DNA from 3 places in the Streptomyces sp. VNUA24 genome. Region 1 is predicted to be linked to each of the others. Evidence: riboswitches for the same ligand, from Rfam matches in the RefSeq annotation. Region 1 holds a riboswitch; each other region holds the start of a gene.

Region 1 (7,465 bases):
GTCCTCGTCCGCCGCGAAGGGCTCGGCGCTCGCCGTACGGGCCAGCAGCCCCGTCGACGACAGCAGGACCCGGCACGGGTCGTCCGCCACCTGCAGCGGGACCGCGGCCACCTGGGTGCCCGAGGACTCCAGCAGCACGGTGCGGCGCTCGGTGCCGAACTTCTTCGCCACGGCGGCGAGTTCACCGGAGACCAGCTTGCGCAGCTCCGCGTCCGACTCCAGGATGCGGGTCAGCTCGGCGATCTCGGTGTTGAGCTTCTCCTTCTCGGACTCCAGCTCGATGCGGTCGAACCGGGTCAGGCGGCGCAGCGGGGTGTCGAGGATGTACTGCGTCTGGATGTCCGACAGGGCGAAGCGCTCGATCAGGCGCTCCTTGGCCTGGGCGGAGTTGTCGCTGGAGCGGATCAGCCGGATGACCTCGTCGATGTCCACCAGCGCGGTGAGCAGACCCTCGACCAGGTGGAGCCGGTCGCGCTTCTTGCCGCGGCGGAACTCCGAACGGCGCCGGACGACCTCGAAGCGGTGGTCGAGGTAGACCTCCAGCAGCTCCTTCAGGCCGAGGGTGAGGGGCTGGCCGTCGACCAGGGCCACGTTGTTGATGCCGAAGGACTCCTCCATCGGCGTCAGCTTGTAGAGCTGCTCCAGGACGGCCTCCGGCACGAAGCCGTTCTTGATCTCGATGACCAGGCGCAGGCCGTGGGCGCGGTCGGTGAGGTCCTTGACGTCGGCGATGCCCTGCAGCTTCTTCGCGCCGACCAGGTCCTTGATCTTGGCGATCACCTTCTCCGGGCCGACGGTGAACGGCAGTTCGGTGACGATCAGGCCCTTGCGGCGGGCCGTCACGTTGTCCACCGTCACCGTGGCGCGGATCTTGAAGGTGCCGCGGCCCGTCGCGTACGCGTCCTTGATGCCGGAGAGGCCGACGATCCGGCCGCCGGTGGGCAGGTCGGGGCCGGGGACGTGCTTCATCAGCGTGTCGAGGTCGGCGTTCGGGTACCGGATGAGGTGGCGGGCGGCCGCGATGACCTCGCCCAGGTTGTGCGGCGGCATGTTGGTGGCCATACCGACGGCGATGCCGGACGCGCCGTTGACCAGCAGGTTGGGGAAGGCGGCGGGCAGGGCCACCGGCTCCTGCTCCTGGCCGTCGTAGTTCGGGGAGAAGTCGACCGTGTTCTCCTCGATCGACTCCGTCATCAGGCTGGTCGCGTCGGCCATCCGGCACTCGGTGTACCGCATGGCGGCCGGCGGGTCGTCGTTGCCCAGCGAGCCGAAGTTGCCGTGGCCGTCGACCAGGGGGAGCCGCATGGAGAAGGGCTGCGCGAGGCGCACCAGGGCGTCGTAGATCGAGGAGTCGCCGTGCGGGTGCAGCTTGCCCATGACCTCGCCGACGACGCGGGCGCACTTCACATAGCCGCGGTCGGGGCGCAGGCCCATCTCGTTCATCTGGTAGACGATCCGGCGGTGCACCGGCTTCAGACCGTCACGGGCGTCGGGCAGGGCTCGGGAGTAGATGACCGAGTACGCGTACTCCAGGAAGGAGCCCTGCATCTCGTCGACGACGTCGATGTCGAGGATCCGCTCCTCGAACGCGTCGTCGGGCGGCGGGGTCTTCGTGCTGCGGCGGGCCATCGCTGCCGGCTCCTCTTTGTCTGGTCGCTCACCTACGGGGCGCTCACGTCTCCGGCTCACGCTCGGCGAGACGTGAACGGGAACTGACGCGCACCATTGTGGACTGCCGCACCGACAACCCCGACACGACCCGGCCCCGACCGCCGGGCGCGGCCTCGTGGGACCGCCACGTCAACAGCGTGCGCCGACCTTAACCACGGACCGCGGGCCGCAACCCCGGTCTCGCTCTCGGCGTACGGCGCCCGGGAACTTCTCCGGGGGTCCGCGCGCTTGCATACAGTGGCGGGACCGGCAGGAAACAGCGGTTTCCGCGACGATTTCCACGACGGACACGACCGCGGATCCCGCGCACACAGCACAGCGATCGAAGGGACGTATCGCCCATGGGTCACACGGCCACAGCCGAGGCCGGCTCCGAAGGCCTGACAGTGAGGGAGCACCGCCTGGACAACGGCCTGCGCGTGGTGCTCTCCGAGGACCACCTGACCCCCGTCGCCGCGGTGTGCCTCTGGTACGACGTCGGTTCGCGCCACGAGGTCGCGGGCCGCACGGGCCTCGCCCACCTCTTCGAGCACCTGATGTTCCAGGGCTCGGGCCAGGTGAAGGACAACGGCCACTTCGAGCTGGTCCAGGGCGCCGGCGGTTCGCTGAACGGCACCACCAGCTGGGAGCGCACCAACTACTTCGAGACCATGCCCACCCACCAGCTGGAGCTGGCGCTGTGGCTGGAGGCCGACCGCATGGGCAGCCTGCTGCTCGCGCTCGACCAGAAGAACCTGGACAACCAGCGGGCGGTCGTCCAGAACGAACGCCGCCAGCGGTACGACAACGTGCCCTACGGCACCGCCTTCGAGAAGATCTTCCGCCTGGCCTACCCCGAGGGCCACCCCTACCGGCACACCCCGATCGGCTCGATGGACGACCTGGAGGCCGCGAGCCTGGAGGACGCCCAGCAGTTCTTCCGGACCTACTACGCGCCCAACAACGCCGTCCTGTCGATCGTCGGCGACATCGACCCGGAGCAGACCCTCGCCTGGGTGGAGAAGTACTTCGGCTCGATCCCCGCGTACGACGGCAAGCCCGCGCCCCGTGACGGCGCGCTGCCCGACGTCATGGGCGAGCAGCTGCGCGAGGTGGTCGAGGAGAACGTGCCCGCGCGCGCGTTGATGGCCGCCTACCGGCTGCCGGAGGACGGCACCCGCGCGTGCGACGCCGCCGACCTGGCGCTGACCATCCTCGGCGGCGGCGAGTCCTCCCGCCTCTACAACCGGCTCGTGCGCCGCGACCGTACGGCCGTGACGGCCGGCTTCGGCCTGCTGCGGCTGGCCGGGGCGCCCTCCATGGCGTGGATGGACGTGAAGACCTCCGGCGACGTCGAGGTGCCGGTCATCGAGGCCGCCGTCGACGAGGAGCTGGCCCGGTTCGCCGCGGAGGGCCCCACGGCCGAGGAGATGGAGCGCGCCCAGGCCCAGTTGGAGCGCGAGTGGCTGGACCGGCTCGGCACGGTCGCGGGCCGCGCCGACGAACTGTGCCGCTACGCGGTCCTGTTCGGCGACCCGAAGCTCGCCCTCACCGCCGTCGACCGGGTCCTGGAGGTGACGGCCGACGAGGTCCAGGAGATCGCCAAGGCCCGCCTGCGGCCCGACAACCGGGCGGTGCTCGTGTACGAGCCCGTCGCCGGCGAGGAGGACGCCGAAGACGACGCCGAAGAGGCGGCCGCCGAGACGGAGGCCGTCGAGACCACCGACGAGAACGAGGAGTCGGCGAAGTGACCGAGCTCGCGAGCATGGAGTTCCACCCGCAGCCCCAGGCGGGCGACGCCCGCCCCTGGGCGTTCCCCGCGCCCGAGCGCGGCACTCTGCCCAACGGCCTGACCGTGCTGCACTGCCACCGCCCCGGCCAGCAGGTCGTCGCCGTCGAGGTCGTCCTCGACGCGCCCCTGGACGCGGAGCCGGCCGGCCTCGACGGCGTCGCCACCATCATGACCAGGGCGTTCTCCGAGGGCACCGACAAGCACACGGCCGAGGAGTTCGCGGCCGAGCTGGAGCGCTGCGGCGCCACCCTCGACTCGCACGCCGACCACGCGGGCGTACGCCTGTCCCTCGAAGTGCCCGTGTCGCGGCTGGAGAAGGCCCTGGGGCTGCTCGCGGACGCCCTGCGGGCTCCCGCGTTCGACGACGGCGAGATCGAGCGTCTGGTGGCCAACCGGCTCGACGAGATCCCGCACGAGACCGCCAACCCGGGCCGGCGGGCCGCCAAGGAGCTCTCCCGGCAGCTGTTCCCGGCCGAGTCCCGCATGTCGCGGCCCCGCCAGGGCACCGAGGAGACCGTGGAGGGCATCGACTCCGCGGCCGTACGCGCCTTCTACGAGCGGCACGTGCGCCCCGCGACGGCCACCGCCGTGGTCGTCGGCGACCTCACCGGGGTCGACCTCGGCACGCTGCTGGGGGACACCCTGGGCGCCTGGACCGGCTCCCCTGCCAAGCCCAGCGTCGTTCCGGCGGTGACCGCCGACGACACCGGGCGCGTGATCATCGTGGACCGCCCGGGCTCCGTGCAGACCCAGTTGCTCATCGGCCGGGTGGGCGCCGACCGGCACGACCGTGTGTGGCCGGCCCAGGTGCTCGGCACCTACTGCCTCGGCGGCACCCTCACCTCCCGGCTGGACCGCGTCCTGCGGGAGGAGAAGGGATACACCTACGGCGTGCGCGCGTTCGGCCAGGTGCTGCGCTCCGCCCCGGACGGCTCGGGCACGGCGATGCTCGCCATCAGCGGCTCCGTCGACACGCCCAACACCGGCCCGGCGCTGGACGATCTGTGGACGGTGCTGCGCACCCTGGCCGCCGAGGGGCTGACCGACGCCGAGCGCGATGTGGCCGTGCAGAACCTCGTCGGGGTCGCCCCCCTCAAGTTCGAGACGGCCGCGGCCGTGGCGGGCACGCTGGCCGACCAGGTCGAGCAGTACCTGCCGGACGACTACCAGTCGACGCTGTACCGCCAACTCGCCGCCACGGGCACGGTGGAGGCCACCGCGGCCGTCGTGAACGCCTTCCCGGTGGACCGCCTCGTGACGGTCCTCGTCGGGGACGCCGCGCAGATCGAGGAGCCGGTCAGGGCCCTCGGAATCGGCGAAGTCACCGTCGTACCCGCCGAGTAGGGAACCGGGGAGATACCGGACGGCAGGACACGCACGAGTGAGGCCCTGGTGACGGAAGAGTCACCAGGGCCCACTTTTGTCCGTTTGATGGCGGAGGTTGTGTGTCTGACCTGTGGCGTAGTTAACAAATCCTGTGATCCGTTTGTTATTTCGAAGACGGCCCACTTAGCGTCGGTCCGGCTGTTCGTCAGATGTTCGCCGCAGCCGCGGCACCGGACAGTCATCGCCGAGTCCCGAGGCGCGAGCCTGGGGAGCCGGGGACCCACCGAAGTCCCTGGGGTGAATCGGGTGCCCTTCGCGAGCCACGCGAAACGGGGGGCAGCCGTAGGAGACCTTCCTGCTCCGAACCCGTCAGCTAACCCGGTAGGCGAGAAGGAAGGAAAGGACCAGCCACTTCATGGCGTTCACCCGCGCCCCTGGCAAGCACCGCCGTCCCGGCCGTGTGTCGCGCACGACCACGAGGAACGTGGGCGTCGCCGCTCTCACCACCACCGGCGTCATCGGCACCCTGGCCGGCCCCGCGCTCGCCGCGGAGGAGCCCGCCGTCGAGCAGACCGGCCTGAACCAGGTCATCGTCCTCGGTGACACGGTCGCCGACCAGGTCGACGCACAGGCCGCCGCCCAGCAGCAGGCCGCCGAGGTCGCCGAGGTCAAGAAGAAGGCGCAGGAGGAGGCCCGCAAGGCCGCCGCCGAGAAGGCCGAGCAGGAGCGTGCCGCCGCCAAGGAGCGCGAGGAGATCAAGGCCCGCGCCGCCCGTGCGGCCGAGCGCGAGCGCCTCAACACCTACGTCTCGCCGATCACCGGCTCCTACATCTCCACCGGCTACAAGGCCGGCGGCGCCGTCTGGTCCTCCGGCAGCCACACCGGCGTCGACTTCCACGCCGCCACCGGCACGGCCGTCCTGGCGGTCGGCTCCGGCACCGTCGTGGAGGCGGGCTGGGGCGGCGCCTACGGCAACAACATCGTCATCCGCATGACCGACGGCACGTACACCCAGTACGGCCACCTGTCGTCCATCGGCGTCTCCGTCGGCCAGACGGTCACCCCCGGCCAGCAGATCGGCCTCTCCGGGGCGACCGGCAACGTCACCGGCCCGCACCTGCACTTCGAGGCCCGCACCACGGCCGAGTACGGCTCGGACATGGACCCCGTCTCCTACCTGCGCGCGCACGGTGTGAACGTCTGACACCTCGCTCCACGCCTTCGAAGGCCCCGGCTCACGAGCCGGGGCCTTTCGCGTTGCGTGAACCTCTTGTGGCGCGCCTCCTGTCCAAAAAATATCCCTGGATTCCGGTCCGCCATCGGAAATTCCGTCCCGCTGCAATAGAGTCGCTGGAACACGCGTCAATCATCGACGTTTCACGGGGATTAAGGCGGAGGTCGGTCATGCGTATTCCGGCGCATTCGGTATGCACGGCGATCCGGGACGACATCGTCGCGGGTGTCTACGAGCGCGGCAGCCGCCTCACCGAGGAACTGCTCGCCCGCCGGTACGGCGTCAGCCGGGTCCCCGTCCGTGAGGCGCTGCGCACGCTGGAGGCCGAGGGCTTCGTGGTGACCCGGCGCCACGCGGGCGCGTGCGTCGCCGAGCCGACCGAGCAGGAGGCTGCCGACCTGCTGGAGATGCGCATGCTGCTGGAGCCGCTGGGTGCCGCCAGGGCCGCCCAGCGCCGCACGGAGGCGCACCTCAAGGTGTTGCGCGGCCTCGTCAGGCTGGGCCAGGAGCGGGCCAGGAGGGGCACCAGCGAGGATCTGCGCTCCCTGGGCGGCTGGTTCCACGAGACGCTCGCACAGGCGTCCGGCAGCCCTGCCCTGACCTCGACACTCGCCCAGCTGCGGCACAAGATCGCGTGGATGTACGCGGTCGAGGCGCCCGCCGACCCGGTGGAGTCCTGGGCGGAGCACGGCGGGATCGTGGACGCCGTCGCGCGCGGGGACAGCGACCGGGCCCGCACGATCACGTCCCTGCACACCGAGCGTGCCACCGCCGCGCACCGGTTCCGATTTCCGGGCGGGGCCGGCGGGCCCGACCGCCCGGACCGTGTGAGGACTTCGCAACACCCCGTAAACACGCCGAGCCTGCGGCATTAACACGGAAGCCGTATACAAAGAGGCAAGAATTCCGTGGGGCATTATTTCTGCTGCCCGCAGAACGGAAAAGGAACGAAAAGGCGAAGGGCCCGCCCGATAAATCGGACGAGCCCTCCACATGTGTACGGCCGGCCTTTCAGGGCCTTTTTCCGTTCGGGCCGGCCGGTCGCCCGGTGGTTCAGACCGTCTCGGGGAGTTCTTCCAGTCCCTCGGCCACGAGCTTGGCCAGACGGTCGAGCGCGGCGTCCGCGCCCTCGGCCTCGGAGGCGAGCACGATCTCCTCGCCGCCCTGGGCGCCGAGGCCCAGGACCGCCAGCATGGAGGCCGCGTTGACGGGGTTCCCGTCGGCCTTGGCGATCGTCACGGGGATACCGGAGGCCGTGGTGGCCCGGACGAAGATGGATGCGGGTCGGGCGTGGAGGCCCTCGGCCCAGCCGACGTTGACGCGGCGCTCAGCCATGTGATGCTGCCCTTCAGGTGTCTCGGGTGGTGCAGAGTGGTCTGGACCGGGTTGTCTAGACCAGTTTCCCATATGGCGCGACGGAGTGGAACGGGCCCACGGCCTGGCCACGAACCGGCTCTCGCGCT
Region 2 (7,465 bases), 4.1 Mb from region 1:
CGCGGTCAACACCTCCGGCACGGCCGGACAGCCCTCGTCGGCTGCGCAGGGCCAGGCCCGCAAGGCCGTCCCCGACGACCTCGTCAACGCGATCATCGACGAAACCAAACTCGCCCGTAACGCGGTCACCGAGGCGGCGCTCGCCCTCGGGGCCGTCAACTCCACCGCGCTCGCGGACGGCGCGGTGCTTGCAGAGAAGCTCGCCGCCAACTCTGTGACGCTGGGCAAGGTCGCGAGCGGCGCGATCACCCTCAGCTCGCTCGGTGGCGCGCTCGCGGACGCCACCAGCCAGCGCCTCGTCGACACCATGGGCGAGGCCGCCGCCTGGCAGACCACCGACCAGGGAAGCGGCGCCACGTGGGCGCACCTCACCGGCGTACCGGACGCTCCCACCGGCCGGAACGTCGGCGAGGCCCGCGGCTTCGTCCGCCTCCGTGGCACGACCCTCGTCCCCTACGAGCCCGGTGTCCTATACCGGATCAGTGCCCGGATCAGGGCTACAGCCCAACTCGCCGTTGGCGCGGACGCGTTCTACGTCGGCGTACTCGGCGTGGGCGCAGACCAGACCACCCTGGTCAACCGCGCCGGGGCGAACGCCCCGAACAGCCACTACTACGTCGCGGCGTCGTACCGATCGCTGCCGACCACGGACGGCTGGGTCACAGTCGTCGGCTACCTCAAGGACCGCGCATCCGCAGGCTCCGCCGGTCCTAACAACGACCCGCGCTCGCCCGGCACCGTGCACGACGCCGTCCGCTTCATCACCCCCTACTTGTGGCTCAACTACGCCTCGATGGGCGTCTCCGGCTCCCCGGCCGTCATGCAGGTCGACGCCGTTGCCATCGAGGCGCTGAAGACCGGGATCGTCGACGCGACCAACCTCGTGAGCGGTTCGGTGACCGCCGCCGCGCTCGCAGCCGACTCGGTGATCGCCGGGAAGGTAGCGGCCGATGCGATCACGGGCCGTGAGATCGCCGCGAATTCGGTCACGGCGACCGAGATCGCGGCGGCCTCGATCTCCACGGACAAGCTGGTTGTCGCGGGCGGCACCAACGTGCTCGGCGACCCTTCGTTCGAGGGCGCCTACACCGCGGCGATCGCCACGAACGTATGGTCCGTCGTCTCCGGCGGCAACGGCTCTGCGAAGGCACTCCGCGTCGACGCCACGGCGACGGCCGCCACGACACGGTCCCTGAATCTCACGTCGATGCCGATCCTGAGCGGAGAGCAGCTCTACCTCGCCATCGACGCCAACGCGTCCACCGACTGGGCGGGAGGTGCGCTCAAGTTCTACGCCCGGTGGCAGGACGGCGCGGGCGCTACCGTCGGCTTCGGCGTCGCCCAGGTGGACGTCCCGGCCCGCGGCTCGTGGCAGCGCCTTGCCGCTACGGTCACTGCGCCGGCCAACACCACCGCGGCCACGGTCTGGGTCGAGACATACCAGTCGACCGCCGGGGCCGTGCTGTGGGACAACGCAGTCGTCCGACCGGTGGTCCCGGGTGTACAGATCGCCGACGGCGCCGTCACCGCGCCCAAGATCCTCGCGGGAGCGGTGACCGCCGAGAAGATCGCGGCCCTGGCTGTCACGGCTGAGAAGGTCGCGGCGTTGTCCATCACCACGGACAAGCTGAACGCGCTCTCCGTCACGGCGGACAAGATCGCGGCCAACGCCGTGACGGCAACGAAGATCTCGGCGGGCGCGATCGAAGCAACCCACATCAAGGCCGGGGCCATCACGGCGGACAAGCTCGACGCCGATGCCATCAACGGCAGGACGATCAACGGAGCCGTCCTCACCGGCAGCACCCTCCAAACTGCCGCGAACGGGCAGCGAGTTGTCATCAGCCCCGGAAACACCAATCCGGAGACCGGATCGATTGAGTTCTATTCCGGCAGCGCCGATGAGTCAGCACCGGCAGAACTCAATACCGCCATCGCGTACGCCTCGGATTCCTCCGCCACCTACGAAGTTCCGAGCGTTTCGCTCAGCGCCCCCAAGGTGACTGGTTCGATCCAGGAAACAGGGGTGTTCCTGCAAAGCCACGTGCCGGGCTATTCGGGAGGAGTCTTCAACCTCTACGCAAACGATCTGAGCGGGAACGGAGTTGCCTACATCAGCGGCTACGGCGCCGATACATCGGACGCCGGATCATCCATCGAACTGCACGTCCGCGATGCGCCGTCCGCATCCGCCCAGGCCACTGCCAAGCTCACATCCAGCGGATTCGCGATCGACCGAGACCTCAGCGTCTACGGCAAATCCCAGGGGCGCGGATTTGTCGCGCAGAAGACACTGACCGCGAACGTCACCTTCTCCAGCGCGGAGACGCCCCTCATCGCCACCGGCAGCATCACGTTCAAGGCCGGCCGCGCCTACCGCGTCTCCCTCTGGGCACTGCATAGTGCGGCCAGTGACAGCTACGCGCTATACCGAATCCGCAAGAACAGCGTGTCCGGAACGATTTACAAGGACCAGATACGGGTCAACAATCTGCAAGCCTCCACAGCGAACGCAGCCGTTTCCGTCCAGACCATCCTGACCAACACGACAGGCAGCGACGTCACGGCCGCACTGTGCTGGACCGGGGCTCAAGGAGGAGTCGCACAGACATGGACGCTCGCCGCCAGCAGCAGCAACGTCGCCTATCTGTTGGTAGAGGACTGCGGCTCGGCCGACGACTACATCGGCCAGGCGATCACCTGACTGGCTCGATCATGGCAACTCGGAGCTGTCCCGATCTCAAGTGGCGCCCACGATATCTTGAATCGGCCATAGCCGCGTGAATTCGGTGCTATGACCTCATGTCAAGAGGGGTGCAGGAAGAGGGCCTTGGCCAGATGCCAAGGCCCCTCCTGCTGTGCTAACGGGTCAAGATTGCCCCCGGATGAACCTCAACATCAGGATGATGAAGCCGCACAATCCGGCTGCTGCTAGGCAGCCTGTGTAAATCGCCTCGAAATTCGAGACGTGGTCCATGATCCGTCGTCCTGTCGCTGCGGAGAAACCACCGATGATTCCCACAAGGACAATGACTGCGGCTTCAAACTTGCGGATCTTGGACCCATCACCCCCGTCTCCGTTGGAGCTGGTTCCGGAGGGCTGGGGGTTGTTCTGCGTCGTTGACATGACGGCTGTACCTTCGCGTCAGCCGCCTGTGGAGGATGACCTGTCGGATTCGGGCTGGCGAAGTTGCCCGGCCGCATACACGCGGCTTCATCCCAAGGGCTGCTCGGTCCGGTCATGGTGTGACCGTCCCGGCGACCCGTCACGCTGGGTCCTCCACTCCTGCCGATGCATATATCTGTCGACCGGTCATCCGGGCGGCGGCAGGATTCGGCGTCCGCCCGGATCGCCTCACCGTGGTGGCGAGGGCTTGTCGTTAGAGGGATCTTGGCCTATCCGTGGTCGAAAGTCCCAGGAGGGCCAGGGGTTTGTGTTCTTTCGCACCACTCACCCGTTCGGGTGGACGTATGCGAACTTCCCAGGTCAGGCGGCTGTCGGGGCGCGAGTGCGGGTCAGGAAGTAGGGCTGCGCCTACGCCATCTGAGGGATGTCGTCTAGTTCGAGTTGAGGCAGCGTCACGGGGTCCACGGCATGCGCTGTCGGCGCCGCCATGTCATGCCCGAGCCTGAACCGGGGCCGCGCGGCAGATGCTTCCGTCCGATCCTCACGTGCAGCAAGTACAAGACACATCCCGGTCCTACAACGGCTGGCGACCTGGATTTGCGGAAGCGCCGCTGGCGCTGCGGTAACAGGTTCCAAGTGATCCCGCAGCTCAACCGACACGATCCCCGGCCTGTCGGTGGGAACCGCTACTATCCGGGATGCCTCACAGGACGATGGGCGAAGTCAGGGAAAGGGCGACGTGGACGAAGCAGTAGTCAAACGGAAGTTGGGTATCTCGAACTGGCGGAACCTGTCCAAGGACAAGGTGCTCAATTTCGTGGCATCGATGCCCGAGATGCCCACTAAAGTGCGGCTCAAGATCATTGAGCAGTTCCCTGCCTTCAAGGACCTGGGCAAGGACAATATCGATGCGGTCAAAGAGGCCCACAAGTCTACTCTCGCGGCCAACGAGAACAGTCAGAACCACTTCTTCAAGGCTTCGCAGGACCAGAGGGACGCACTGCGAGCCGACCTCGGTCGTGATGACCTCAGCTGGGTACAGCGGGAGTCCCTCCACGACCGCTACGACGAAAACGTGCGGCGGGTAGGCGAGAAGGACCGCGAGAACAAGCATTTCCTCTGGGCGGGGATGGGGGCAGTGGCAGCCGTCGGTGTAGCCGCCCTCGCGCTGAGCGTGGTATTCGTCGGCGGCGGGATCTCGGGAGCGAGCGAGGAGGGTTCCGAGAAATCCGAGTAGGACTGCTGCAAACACAAGGGAAGGAACGCGTAGGCTGATCCTCAGCGGCGCGGGGCTGCCGAAGGGAGTGCCGTGACCGCGCCGCCGGGACAGGACCCCACGCCGTGGGAACTGCTGCGGGCCATGCAGCAGATGCGCGACGACCTACGCGCCGACTTCGCTGCCTTCAGCGCACGGCTCGCCGAGATGGTCACGAAGATCCAGTACGACGCCGACCGGCGGACTGACGAGGTACGGATCAAAGCCGTCGAGGACGACATCGCCCAGATGCAGCGCGAGCGCGAGACGGAGCGCCAAGAGGCCCGCGGCGTACGACGGTTGGCTCTCACCGCCCTCGTGGCGCCGGTCGTGGTGGGAGTGATCGTCGCGATCGTGACCGGCAAGCTCGGACTGTAGGCTCAGAACAGCAGGCGCGGGGGAGAACAAGGAACGCGCCATGCCTGATCTCTGGCTGCCTGGCGCTGAGCGGCACCCGCTCAGCGACATCGCACCCACCGACTCGCAGTACGACCCACGCGTCATCTGGCACATCACGTGGGACAAGAACGCCACGGCGACCAAGCCCGCCGATCTCGTCGCGTTCGACAAGCTCGTGCAGTACTTCACCAGTGGCGGCAAGGGAGCCGCACCGCATCTCCTCTGGGATCCCTTCACAGGCAGGACCGCCCAGTTCTACCCGGCGAACAGCCGGTCCAAGTCGGTCGTCGACACCGCCGGCGGCACCCGGACCAACCGCACCGGGAAGGTGTGTCTCCAAGTCGAGACGCTGTTCTTCCCGTACTGCCGCGTGAACGGGACGTCGTACGCGACCGTCCGGGACACCCCGGCCAAGGGACTCGACAAGATCCTGGCCTGGGCGCGGAGTTGGGGGGTGCCGGACGTCTGGCCGATGGGCGCCCCGACCTGGAAGGCGAACCGAAGCGAGCACATCTGGGAGACGGAGGGCGGGCACTACGGCCACGGCCAGACGCCCGAGAACACGCACACGGACCCGGGTCCGATGCCGAAGTGGCCGACCACGACGACGCCGAAGCCCGGCCCGCCGGCGTTTCCCGGCCGCAGCGCCTTCGGACTCGGCAAGTCGAACGCCTCGATTCTCCTGCTGGGCCAGCAACTCGTGCGCAAGGGCTACAGCAAGCACTACCGCGTCGGTCCGTCCCGCGACTGGGGTGAGGCGGACCGCCTCAACGTCGTCGACTTCCAGCACGCCCAGAAGTGGAGCGGCTCCGACGCAGACGGCTACCCCGGGCCGGAGACCTGGCGCCGTCTCTTCGCCTGACCTCCCTCAACAGCTCAAGGAGCACATCCCCATGAACCTCTACGCCTCGCTGCTGCGTACGGGAGTCCCGGCTGCGGTCGGCTGGCTCGTCGCGGTCGCCCTTCGGCACGGACTCGATCTCGACGCCACGGCCGTCACGGGGGTCCTGACCCCGGTCGCCACCTTTGCCTACTACGGCGTGTTCCGACTCGCCGAGGAGCACCTGTCGCCTCGGTTCGGCTGGCTGCTCGGCTACGCACGTCCGCCGAAGTACGAGAGCACGTCGCTCACCCTGCCGGGTACCTAAGCCACGATGAGGTGACGTCGAGCGGCCCGAGAGCCCAGGATGGAAGAAGACCCCCCGTCTCGCGACGGGGGGTCTTCGACCTCTTGGAGACTCCACCTTATCGCCTGTGTGCAGGGTTCGGACTCCGCTTCCACGTTGGTTACAATCTATATGCAGACGTGACGTGAGCTGGAGGCGATGGAGTGGCAGAGGACAAGGCGCCGGCGGGAAGGAAGCCGTACCTGGCCGGCAGGGTCGAGTTCGCCGCGTTGTACGACGTGAGGCCACTCCAGGTCAGCCAGTGGATTAGCCGGGATCACACCCTCGATTACCGCGCCGCCAGGATCATCAGCGGGTCGCCGTACTGGCTCCTCCAGTTCGTGAAGGGCTTCGGAGAGACGACTCCGCGCCCGAAGCACCTCAATCACACGGAGCTTGAGCGGCTGACCAAGGAGCAGGATCCGGGCTACTGGGTGAGGGAGGTTGAGCAACTCCCCCCGTTGGTAGGTCAGGCCGAGTTGGTGACGCTGTTCCGGCTTCCGTCCGGCGCGCTCCTGCGGAAGGCCATGAGTACGGGCCGGTTCCGGCCCGCCGACTACAACCTGTCCGGATCGCCGATCTGGCTTCTGGAACCGGTCGTTGCAGACGCACCCGCGCTACAGGCGGGTGCGCGCGGAGTGGACTGGGGGATCGACAAGGAAGTCTTGGCGGCCCTGCGTGACGGCAGTTATGACGGTCCCGGATCCAGGATCGTGCCGCGCGGTAAGGCGGCGAACAAGACCGCCGAATAAGGCCAGGTCAGAGGCTTGAGCGCCTTGATCTAACCCCTAAATGCATATAGAATGGAAGCGCATCCAAAGGGGTGCGCTTCATTCGTTCAGGGGGGGGTTCATGCAGCGATCCAGGGGGCCGCCGGGGGTGGTCGGTGGTGTTGTCGATCGACAATCCTTCCATCCAAAGATAGATTCCAACACTCCAGGCGTGTTAGGTCTATCTCTGAGGGGGGAGCCTTGCTGATCGAACAGCCGCCGTTGTTCGGCACCATCCAGCCCGTTCGCCACCCCGCCGATGTCGGCAGCCTGACCATCCAGCAGCGATTCGAGGCGTTCCACGCGCTCAACCCCTGGGTTCTCAGGGCGCTGATCCGGATGACCGCCGACTGCGCGGAGAAGGGGTTCGGCCGCATCGGCATCGGGATGCTCTTCGAGCTCCTGCGCTACCAGTACGGCGCGGCGACCCGAGGCGACGAGTTCGCGCTGAACAACGACTACCGCTCCCGGTACGTACGGCTCCTGCTGGCCGAACACCCGGAGTGGACAGCTCTCTTTGAAGTCCGGGCTCTGCGCACGGACTGACCACGACCTCTTGGAGACAGATCGTGAATGCACCAGCGGGCACCGCAATGCCGCCCGCAGTCCAACTCAAGACACGCAAGCCGACGGGAATTGTCCCCTGGCCACTCCTCCTTATCGAGGGCGAGGAGGGCGCGGGCAAGACCTACTCGGCGGCACAGTTCTCCAGTAGCGACCGCATCGGTCAGATGTACTGGATCGACCT
Region 3 (7,465 bases), 2.7 Mb from region 1:
GGATCGTCGGGCTGTCGACGGCGTATGCGATCACGCGGGCCGCACCGGGCACGCGGGTCACCGTGCTGGAGAAGGAACCGGGCCCGGCCCGGCACCAGACCGGGCGGAACAGCGGCGTCATCCACAGCGGGATCTACTACCGGCCGGACTCGCTGAAGGCGCGGTACGCCGTCAGGGGCGCCGCCGAGATGGTCAAGTTCTGCGCCGAGTACGGCATCGACCACGCGGTCACCGGGAAGCTGATCGTGGCCACCGAGAAGTCGGAGCTGCCCCGGCTGCACGCCCTGGTCCAGCGCGGCCGGGAGAACGGGATCCCGGTGCGGGAGCTGGGCGCCGCCCAGATCGCGGAGTACGAGCCGGAGGTGCGCGGGCTCGCGGCCATACACGTCGGCACCACCGGCATCTGCGACTACGTCGGGGTCGCCCGGCAGTTCGCGCGGGCGTCCGGCGCCGAGATCCGGTACGGCGCCGAGGTCGAGCGGATCGACCGGCGGGCCTCGCTGGGGGTAGCCGTCCGGATCCGGGGCGGCGGCGTGGTCCGCGGCCGGGTGCTGGTGAACTGCGCGGGGCTGCACTGCGACGGGGTGGCCCGGATGACCGGGGACGACCCCGGGATGCGGATCGTGCCGTTCCGGGGGGAGTACTTCGAGCTGGCGCGGCCCGAGCTGGTCCGTGGACTGGTGTATCCGGTGCCCGATCCGGCGTTCCCGTTCCTCGGGGTGCATCTGACCCGCGGGATCGACGGCGGCGTCCACGTCGGCCCCAACGCGGTGCCGGCGCTGGCCCGCGAGGGGTACGCCTGGGGCACCGTACGGATGCGTGAGCTGGGGGCGACGCTGGCCTGGCCCGGGTCCTGGCGGATAGCCCGGCGGCACTGGCGGTACGGGGCGGGGGAGCTGCGCCGGTCGGTGTCGAAGAGGGCGTTCACGGCGGCCGTGCGGCGGTTGCTGCCGGCGGTCTCGGAGGGGGACCTCGTGCCCACGGCAGCGGGCGTACGGGCCCAGGCCGTGCTCCGGGACGGGACGCTGGTGGACGACTTCATGATCCGGGAGGGAGCGCGCGCGGTGCACGTGCTGAACGCGCCCTCCCCCGCGGCGACCGCGTCCCTGCCGATCGGGCGGGAGGTCGGGAGGAGGGCCCTGGCGGCGCTGGCCGAGGCGTGACAGGGACCCTGCCGGCGTCGGCCGAGGCGTGACAGGAAGCCTGACAGCGTCGGCCGAGGCGTGACGGGGCGCGCGGGAGTCGTAAAATCGGGGCACTGTGTCTGACTCCGCCGATGCCCCCGAGCCCCGCACCTCCGGTGCCTCCCTTCGGCACACCCGGGTCAAGGGTGAGCCGCGCTTCCCGGACGGGCCCAAGCCGGATCCCGCCGGGTCGCACTTCGAGCGGCGGATCAGGAGTTTCCAGCCACGGCGGAGCCGGGTGACCGCCGGGCAGGCGGACGCCCTGCAGCGGCTGTGGCCCAAGTGGGGGCTCGACATCGACGGACGGCCGCTGGACCTCGTCGGGCTGTTCGGCGACGAGAAGCCGGTCGTGGTGGAGATCGGGTTCGGGATGGGCGAGGCGACCGCGGAGATGGCCGCCGCCGATCCGGACACCAACCTGCTCGCCGTGGACGTGCACACCCCGGGCCAGGGGAACCTGCTGAACCTCGCGGACCAGCACGGCCTCACGAACGTCCGGGTCGCGAACGGTGACGCGATCATCCTCCTGCGGGAGATGCTCCCGCCCGCCTCGCTGCACGGGCTCCGGGTGTACTTCCCCGACCCCTGGCCGAAGAAGCGGCACCACAAGCGGCGGCTGATCCAGCCGGAGTTCCTCACGCTCGTCGCGTCACGGCTCGCGCCGGGCGCGGTCGTGCACTGTGCGACGGACTGGGAGCCGTACGCCGAACAGATGCTGGAGGTGCTGACCGCGCACCCCGACTTCGAGAACACCCGGGCCGACGGCGGTTTCGCGCCACGTCCGGCCTTCCGGCCGCTGACCCGTTTCGAGGGGCAGGGACTGGACAAGGGTCATGTGGTGAACGATCTGCTCTTCCGCCGCGTACAGCAGCGTGAACAGCAGCAGGAGCGACAGCGGACGCGGCAGTCCGACCAACCCGAACACCCCCCCACAGGCGTCTGAAGGCCGTCGTCATGGACCGAACCCGGCGGCGGGCGCGGTCCGGTGGGCCGCACCACGTGCCGTCGCGGGCGGGCCCCTCCCTCGTTAGGGTCAATGCAATGGCCACCAGTCCCCCCTACGCGACGCATCCCCACGGCTCGGCCGACGGGTACGCGTTCAGGCCCACGCGCTGGTGGCAGCGGAAGAGCGTCAGATACGGCGCGCTGACCGCGCTGCTCGCCGTCTCCGGCCTCGTCATCCTCGCGCTCGTCCGCGAACAGACCGGCACCGAGGGGTTCCTCGTCGGACTGGGGCTGGCCCTGCTGCCGCTGCCGCTGCTCATGTCCGCCTTCCGGTGGCTGGACCGGGTGGAGCCGGGGCCCTGGCGGAACCTGGTCTTCGCGTTCGCCTGGGGGGCCTGTGCGGCGGCGCTGATAGCCATCGTGGCCAACAGCTTCGCGACGCGCTGGATAGCGACGGCCACGGCCGATCCCTCGCACGCCGACACCCTGGGCGCCACGGTCATAGCGCCCGTGGTCGAGGAGACCGCCAAGGCCGCGGCCGTCCTGCTCGTCTTCCTGTTCAGACGACGCGACTTCACCTCGCTCGTGGACGGGGTGGTGATCGCGGGGTTCACCGCGACCGGCTTCGCGTTCACCGAGAACATCCTCTATCTGGGCACCGCCTTCGGGACCGACCAGCTCAGCGGGGGGACCGGGCTGGCGTCGGTCACCGCGGCCACCTTCTTCGTGCGCGTGATCATGTCGCCGTTCGCGCATCCGCTGTTCACCGTGCTGACGGGGATCGGCTTCGGGGTGGCGGCGGTCTCCGCCGACTGGCAGCGGGGTCGACGCGTCCTCGTGCCGCTCAGCGGGCTGCTGCTCGCCATGGCGATGCACTCGGTGTGGAACGGCTCGGCGACCTTCGGGGAGTACGGGTTCTTCGCGGTGTACGCGGGGTTCATGGTGCCGGCGTTCGGACTGCTGACGTGGTGGGTGATCTGGGCCCGGCAGCGGGAGCTGCGGACCGTGCGGGAGGCGTTGCCGGCGTACGCGGCCGCGGGCTGGCTGACCCCGCCCGAGCCGTACGTGCTGGGCTCGATGCGGGCCAGGCGGGTGGCGCGGGAGTACGCGGCCCATCACTTCGGGAAGGCCGGGGCGCGGTCGGTGGCGGAGTACGAGGCGTACGCGACACGGCTGGCGTTCCTCCGGCACCGGGGCCTGCGGGGGCGCGCCGGGAGCGACTTCGCGCTCCGTGAGCGGGAGCTGCTGTTCGAGCTGTGGCGGCGGCGGGAGGTGGCCCGCCCGGCGATGGGGTACGCCGGACGGGACGCCGAGCCCAGGTACGGCTATGGCTATGGCTATGGGCACGGGTACGGCTACGAGTACGGGGCGTACGCCGGATACAGCGGGTACGGCGGGTACGGGCCCCACCCCCAGCCGGTGGCCTACGGAGTGGCCGCGTACCCCGGGTACAACCCGTACCGCTCCTAGGACCCGCCGCCGGGGCCGTGTGGGCTACGCCGACGCGTCGGTCAGGCGCCGCAGCTCCTCGGGGGTGAGGGTGAGGTCGGCGACGGCCAGCAGGTCCGGGAGCTGGTCGAGGTTGCGCGCGGAGGCGATCGGCGCGGCGATGGTCGGCTGGGCCGCGAGCCAGGCGAGGGCGACGGTGGCGTGGGCGGCCCCACGGGCTTCGGCGATCTCGTCGAGGGCCGCGAGGACGCGGGTGCCGGCCGGAGTCGCGAGATAGGCGCCGGCACCGGCCGCCCGGGGGCTGTCGACCGTGATGCCGGGGCGGTACTTGCCCGTGAGGAAGCCCTTGGCGAGGGCGAAGTACGGGACGGCGGAGAGGCCGGCGTCGGCGGCGACGGTCTGCAGCGGGCCCTCGTAGGTGTCCCGGGAGACCAGGTTGTAGTGCGGCTGGACGGCCACGTAGCGGGCCAGGCCCTCGGCGTCCGAGAAGTCCAGGGACGCCTTCAGACGCTCGGGGGTGATGTTGGACGCGGCGATCGCCCGCACCTTGCCGGCCTTCACCAGGTCGTCGAGGGCGGTGACGATCTCCTCCACCGGCACCTCGGGCTTGTCGAAGTGCGTGTAGTAGAGGTCGATGCGGTCCGTGCCGAGGCGGGCGAGGGAGGCGTCGGCCGCGGCCTTGATGTTGGCCGCCGTCAGCCCCTGGTACTCGGGGTGCTGGCTCACCTTGGTCGCGATGACCACGTCGTCCCGGTTGCCCCGGGACCTGACCCACCTGCCGATGATGCTCTCGGACTCACCGCCCGTGTGGCCCTCCACCCAGGCCGAGTAGGAGTCGGCGGTGTCGACGAAGTTGCCCCCGGCGGCCGTGTAGGCGTCGAGGACGGCGAAGGACTGTGCCTCGTCGGCCGTCCACCCGAAGACGTTGCCGCCGAGGGAGAGGGGGAAGACCTCGATGTCGGACGTGCCCAGCTTGCGAAGAGAAGTCATGTCATCCCTCAACCAGCCCGGCGGACGCCCGCATTCCGCCCTGGCGTGAACGCCGCGTGAAGCCGTGGGAGCGAGGCGTCCGAGCGGAGGCCGGTCCCGGGGACGACGAACGCCGCGCGGTCCTCACGGACCCACGCGGCGTCGTCGTTCGTCGTCCGACCGCTCTACGGGGTCAGGCCCTTGCTGCGCAGCCACGCCGCCGGGTCGATGCCGTTGGCCGAGCCGCCGGTGTGGACCTCCATGTGGAGGTGGGCGCCGGTCACGTTGCCGGTGGCGCCCACGCGGCCGATGACGTCGCCGGTGGCGACCTTCTGGCCGACGCTGACGCCGATGGAGGACTGGTGGGCGTACCAGATCTCGGTGCCGTCATCGAGGGTGAGGACGGTCTTGTAGCCGTAGGAGCCCTCGTAGCCGGCCTGGGTGATCGTGCCGCTGCCGACGGCCTTGATCAGGGTGCCGGTCGGGGCGGCGAAGTCGAGGCCGGTGTGGTAGCCGGAGGACCAGTAGGGGCCGGCCTGGCCGAAGGTGGAGGTGAGGGTGTAGGAGGAGGTGGGCAGCGTGAACTGCGTGGCGAGGGAGGCCAGACGCTCGGCCTCCTTCTTCGCCGCGGCCTCCTCCGCCGCCTTCTTCTTGGCGGCGGCCTCCTTGGCCTCGGCTTCCTTCTTCTCCTGGGCGGCCAGCTCGGCGGCCTTGTCCGCGGCGGCGGTCTGGGCGGCCTCGGCGGCGGCCTTGTCGAAGGCGTCCTGCTGGGACTCGGCCTGGGCGATGATGCGGGCGCGCAGGGCCTCACCGGCGTCCGCGGTGCCCTGCTGGGCCTCGGCGGGGGTCAGGCCGGCGCTGCTGAGCGGCGTCCTGGACGCCTCGGGCTCCGGCTCCTCGGCCTCGTCCTCGAAGACCGAGCCGACGTTCGGCATGTCGGGCATCGAGATGGACACCGGGGCCTTGCCGGACTGCGCGCTGGCCATGCCGGCGCCGCTGACGGCGGCTATGACACCGACGCCGAGGACGGTGGAGCTGCGGCCGAGACCGCCACGGGCGAGTACACCGGTCTTCTTGGCGACACGGTGCCGGCCGCGAGCGGGGCGCAGGGTGTCCTCGCTGGGATTCCACTCCTGCCAGGGGCCCTCGTTGTCGCTGTTGTAGCTGCCGTAGCCGAACGTCCGGCTCTCGCCTTCGCGTTGGCTCGGCACGACTGGGGCTTCGGTCGCGGACCGGTTCGACGCCACGTGGGCGTACTCCTTCCTTCCTCCTCGCCTACCGGGTTAGCTGACGGGTTCGGAGCAGGAAGGTCTCCTACGCGCGTAAACCGGTCGTGCGGACTGCCACGACGGTCTCCGTGCGATTCACCCCAGGGTGGTGGTTCCCCGGTTCCCTTGCGGGATTCGGCGCGTGAGCACGGAGCCGTCTCTTGTGACGGCTGGGACGACCGCGCTGCGTTATCGAACGTTAATAGACGTGAGTACTCCATTCCAAGCTGTTCTGAATGATCGTTCCGGCCCCTCTGCTGGACTTTACGGGTCATGAGGGGTTTAAAACGGGCGAGTTGACTTGCCTCAGGAGTAACAAAAGTTCTGACGGGACATCAGCACGTCTACGGAGAACGGTCGAACAGCCACGCTGGGTGATATAGAGGCGGTCACCGGCCCCGCACCCGCCCGCGGTCACGGCCGGCGGACCGCCAGCAGGGCCATGTCGTCCGTCGTACCGTCCCCCGTGTGCCGGCGCACCTCGTCCGCCAGGGTCGTCACCAGGGAGCGCGGCGCGGAGAAGACCCGCCCGGACAGACGTTCGATCGGATCGTAGAAGACACCGCACGCGTCCCGCGCCTCCGAGAGCCCGTCCGTGTGGAACAGGAGCGTGGCCCCCCGCGGAAACCCGGCCTCCTCCGCGCGGTCGGGCCAGGCGCCCAGGTCCTCCATGCCCAGCGGGAGGGCCGGCCGCGGCGCGTCCAGGGAGCACAGGGTGCCGTCGGCGAGCAGCAGGAGGGGGGAGGGATGCCCCCGGTTGACGATCCGGGCGCGCCCGGCCCCGTGCGGGAACTCCGCCAGCACGGCCGTCACGAACCCCTCGTACTCCACCGCCGCGTCCCGCAGCGCGGCCTCCCGCCTGGTCGCCTCCCGGGCCAGCGCCCGCTCCAGCCGTTGGGCGACCGCTTCGAGCGTCGACTCCTGCTCGGCCGCCTCCCGGAACGCGCCGATCAGCACCGCCACCGCCGACACCGCGCCGAGCCCCTTGCCGCGCACGTCGCCCACGATCAGCCGTACGCCGTGGGGCGAGTCCTGCACCGCGTACAGATCGCCCCCGATCGACGCCCCCGCCTGCGCGGCCTCGTACCGCGCGGCGATCTCCAGCCCGCCGATCCGCTCCTGCGGCACCGGCAGGACGGCCCGCTGCGCCGCCTCGGCGATCTCCCGGGCGGTGGCGAGCCGGGCGTCGCTGCGGCGGACGAGACGGTTGATCAGTACGGCCAGTACGGCGACGGTGACCACCGTGGCGATCTCGGTGATCGCGTCCACCTGCCCCGTGTCGCCGTAGTAGCCGCGCACGGCGCTGACCCCGGAGATCGAGACGATCCCGGTGATCACCGTGCCGTGCAGCGAGAAGAGCGGGGCCGCCACCAGGGGCGCGGCGGTGAAGAAGGGGACCGCCGTGAACTCACGCGGGGTGAAGTGGTCGTAGAAGAGTCCGACGGTGATCAGCAGGGCCGGGACGGCGCGTGTGAGCGTACGGAGGAACGAGAACCGCCGCCCGACCGGCTCCCTCACACCCGCCATCCGTTCTCCGTGCCCACGGAAACAGGGTTTCCGTGGGCGGGGCGCGGGGCCAGTCGGCGGGGCCGAGTGGGCTAGGGCCCTTCTGACGGAGGGCAGGGGAGCGACCCTCGCCGGGGTCAGCCC

What was found. Region 1 has a riboswitch for cyclic di-AMP ahead of PYR72_RS14420 (M23 family metallopeptidase). Riboswitches for the same ligand answer to the same signal wherever they lie in the genome.
Positions count from the first base shown of each region.
Region 2: another riboswitch for cyclic di-AMP. It lies ahead of PYR72_RS32555 (hypothetical protein); the one in region 1 lies ahead of PYR72_RS14420 (M23 family metallopeptidase).
Region 3: another riboswitch for cyclic di-AMP. It lies ahead of PYR72_RS26235 (M23 family metallopeptidase); the one in region 1 lies ahead of PYR72_RS14420 (M23 family metallopeptidase).

Region 1 is NZ_CP119143.1:3,459,730-3,467,194, reverse strand. Features, by position in the region: gene PYR72_RS14435 (DNA topoisomerase IV subunit A) at 1-1,629, opposite strand, end outside; gene PYR72_RS14430 (pitrilysin family protein) at 2,013-3,401, shown strand; gene PYR72_RS14425 (pitrilysin family protein) at 3,398-4,786, shown strand; cyclic di-AMP (ydaO/yuaA leader) riboswitch at 5,001-5,170, shown strand; gene PYR72_RS14420 (M23 family metallopeptidase) at 5,184-5,972, shown strand; gene PYR72_RS14415 (GntR family transcriptional regulator) at 6,173-6,877, shown strand; gene PYR72_RS14410 (HPr family phosphocarrier protein) at 7,056-7,337, opposite strand.
Region 2 is NZ_CP119143.1:7,600,682-7,608,146, forward strand. Features, by position in the region: gene PYR72_RS32550 (hypothetical protein) at 1-2,704, shown strand, start outside; gene PYR72_RS32555 (hypothetical protein) at 2,870-3,127, opposite strand; cyclic di-AMP (ydaO/yuaA leader) riboswitch at 3,135-3,350, opposite strand; partial or broken gene PYR72_RS32560 (IS5/IS1182 family transposase) at 3,607-3,820, opposite strand; gene PYR72_RS32565 (hypothetical protein) at 3,867-4,364, shown strand; gene PYR72_RS32570 (hypothetical protein) at 4,437-4,760, shown strand; gene PYR72_RS32575 (peptidoglycan-binding protein) at 4,801-5,643, shown strand; gene PYR72_RS32580 (hypothetical protein) at 5,675-5,929, shown strand; gene PYR72_RS32585 (hypothetical protein) at 6,112-6,699, shown strand; gene PYR72_RS32590 (hypothetical protein) at 6,919-7,263, shown strand; gene PYR72_RS32595 (AAA family ATPase) at 7,287-7,465, shown strand, end outside.
Region 3 is NZ_CP119143.1:6,121,975-6,129,439, reverse strand. Features, by position in the region: gene lhgO (L-2-hydroxyglutarate oxidase) at 1-1,163, shown strand, start outside; gene trmB (tRNA (guanosine(46)-N7)-methyltransferase TrmB) at 1,261-2,127, shown strand; gene PYR72_RS26245 (PrsW family intramembrane metalloprotease) at 2,226-3,599, shown strand; gene PYR72_RS26240 (aldo/keto reductase) at 3,624-4,568, opposite strand; gene PYR72_RS26235 (M23 family metallopeptidase) at 4,733-5,794, opposite strand; cyclic di-AMP (ydaO/yuaA leader) riboswitch at 5,805-5,966, opposite strand; gene PYR72_RS26230 (PP2C family protein-serine/threonine phosphatase) at 6,230-7,342, opposite strand; gene ribA (GTP cyclohydrolase II) at 7,459-7,465, opposite strand, start outside.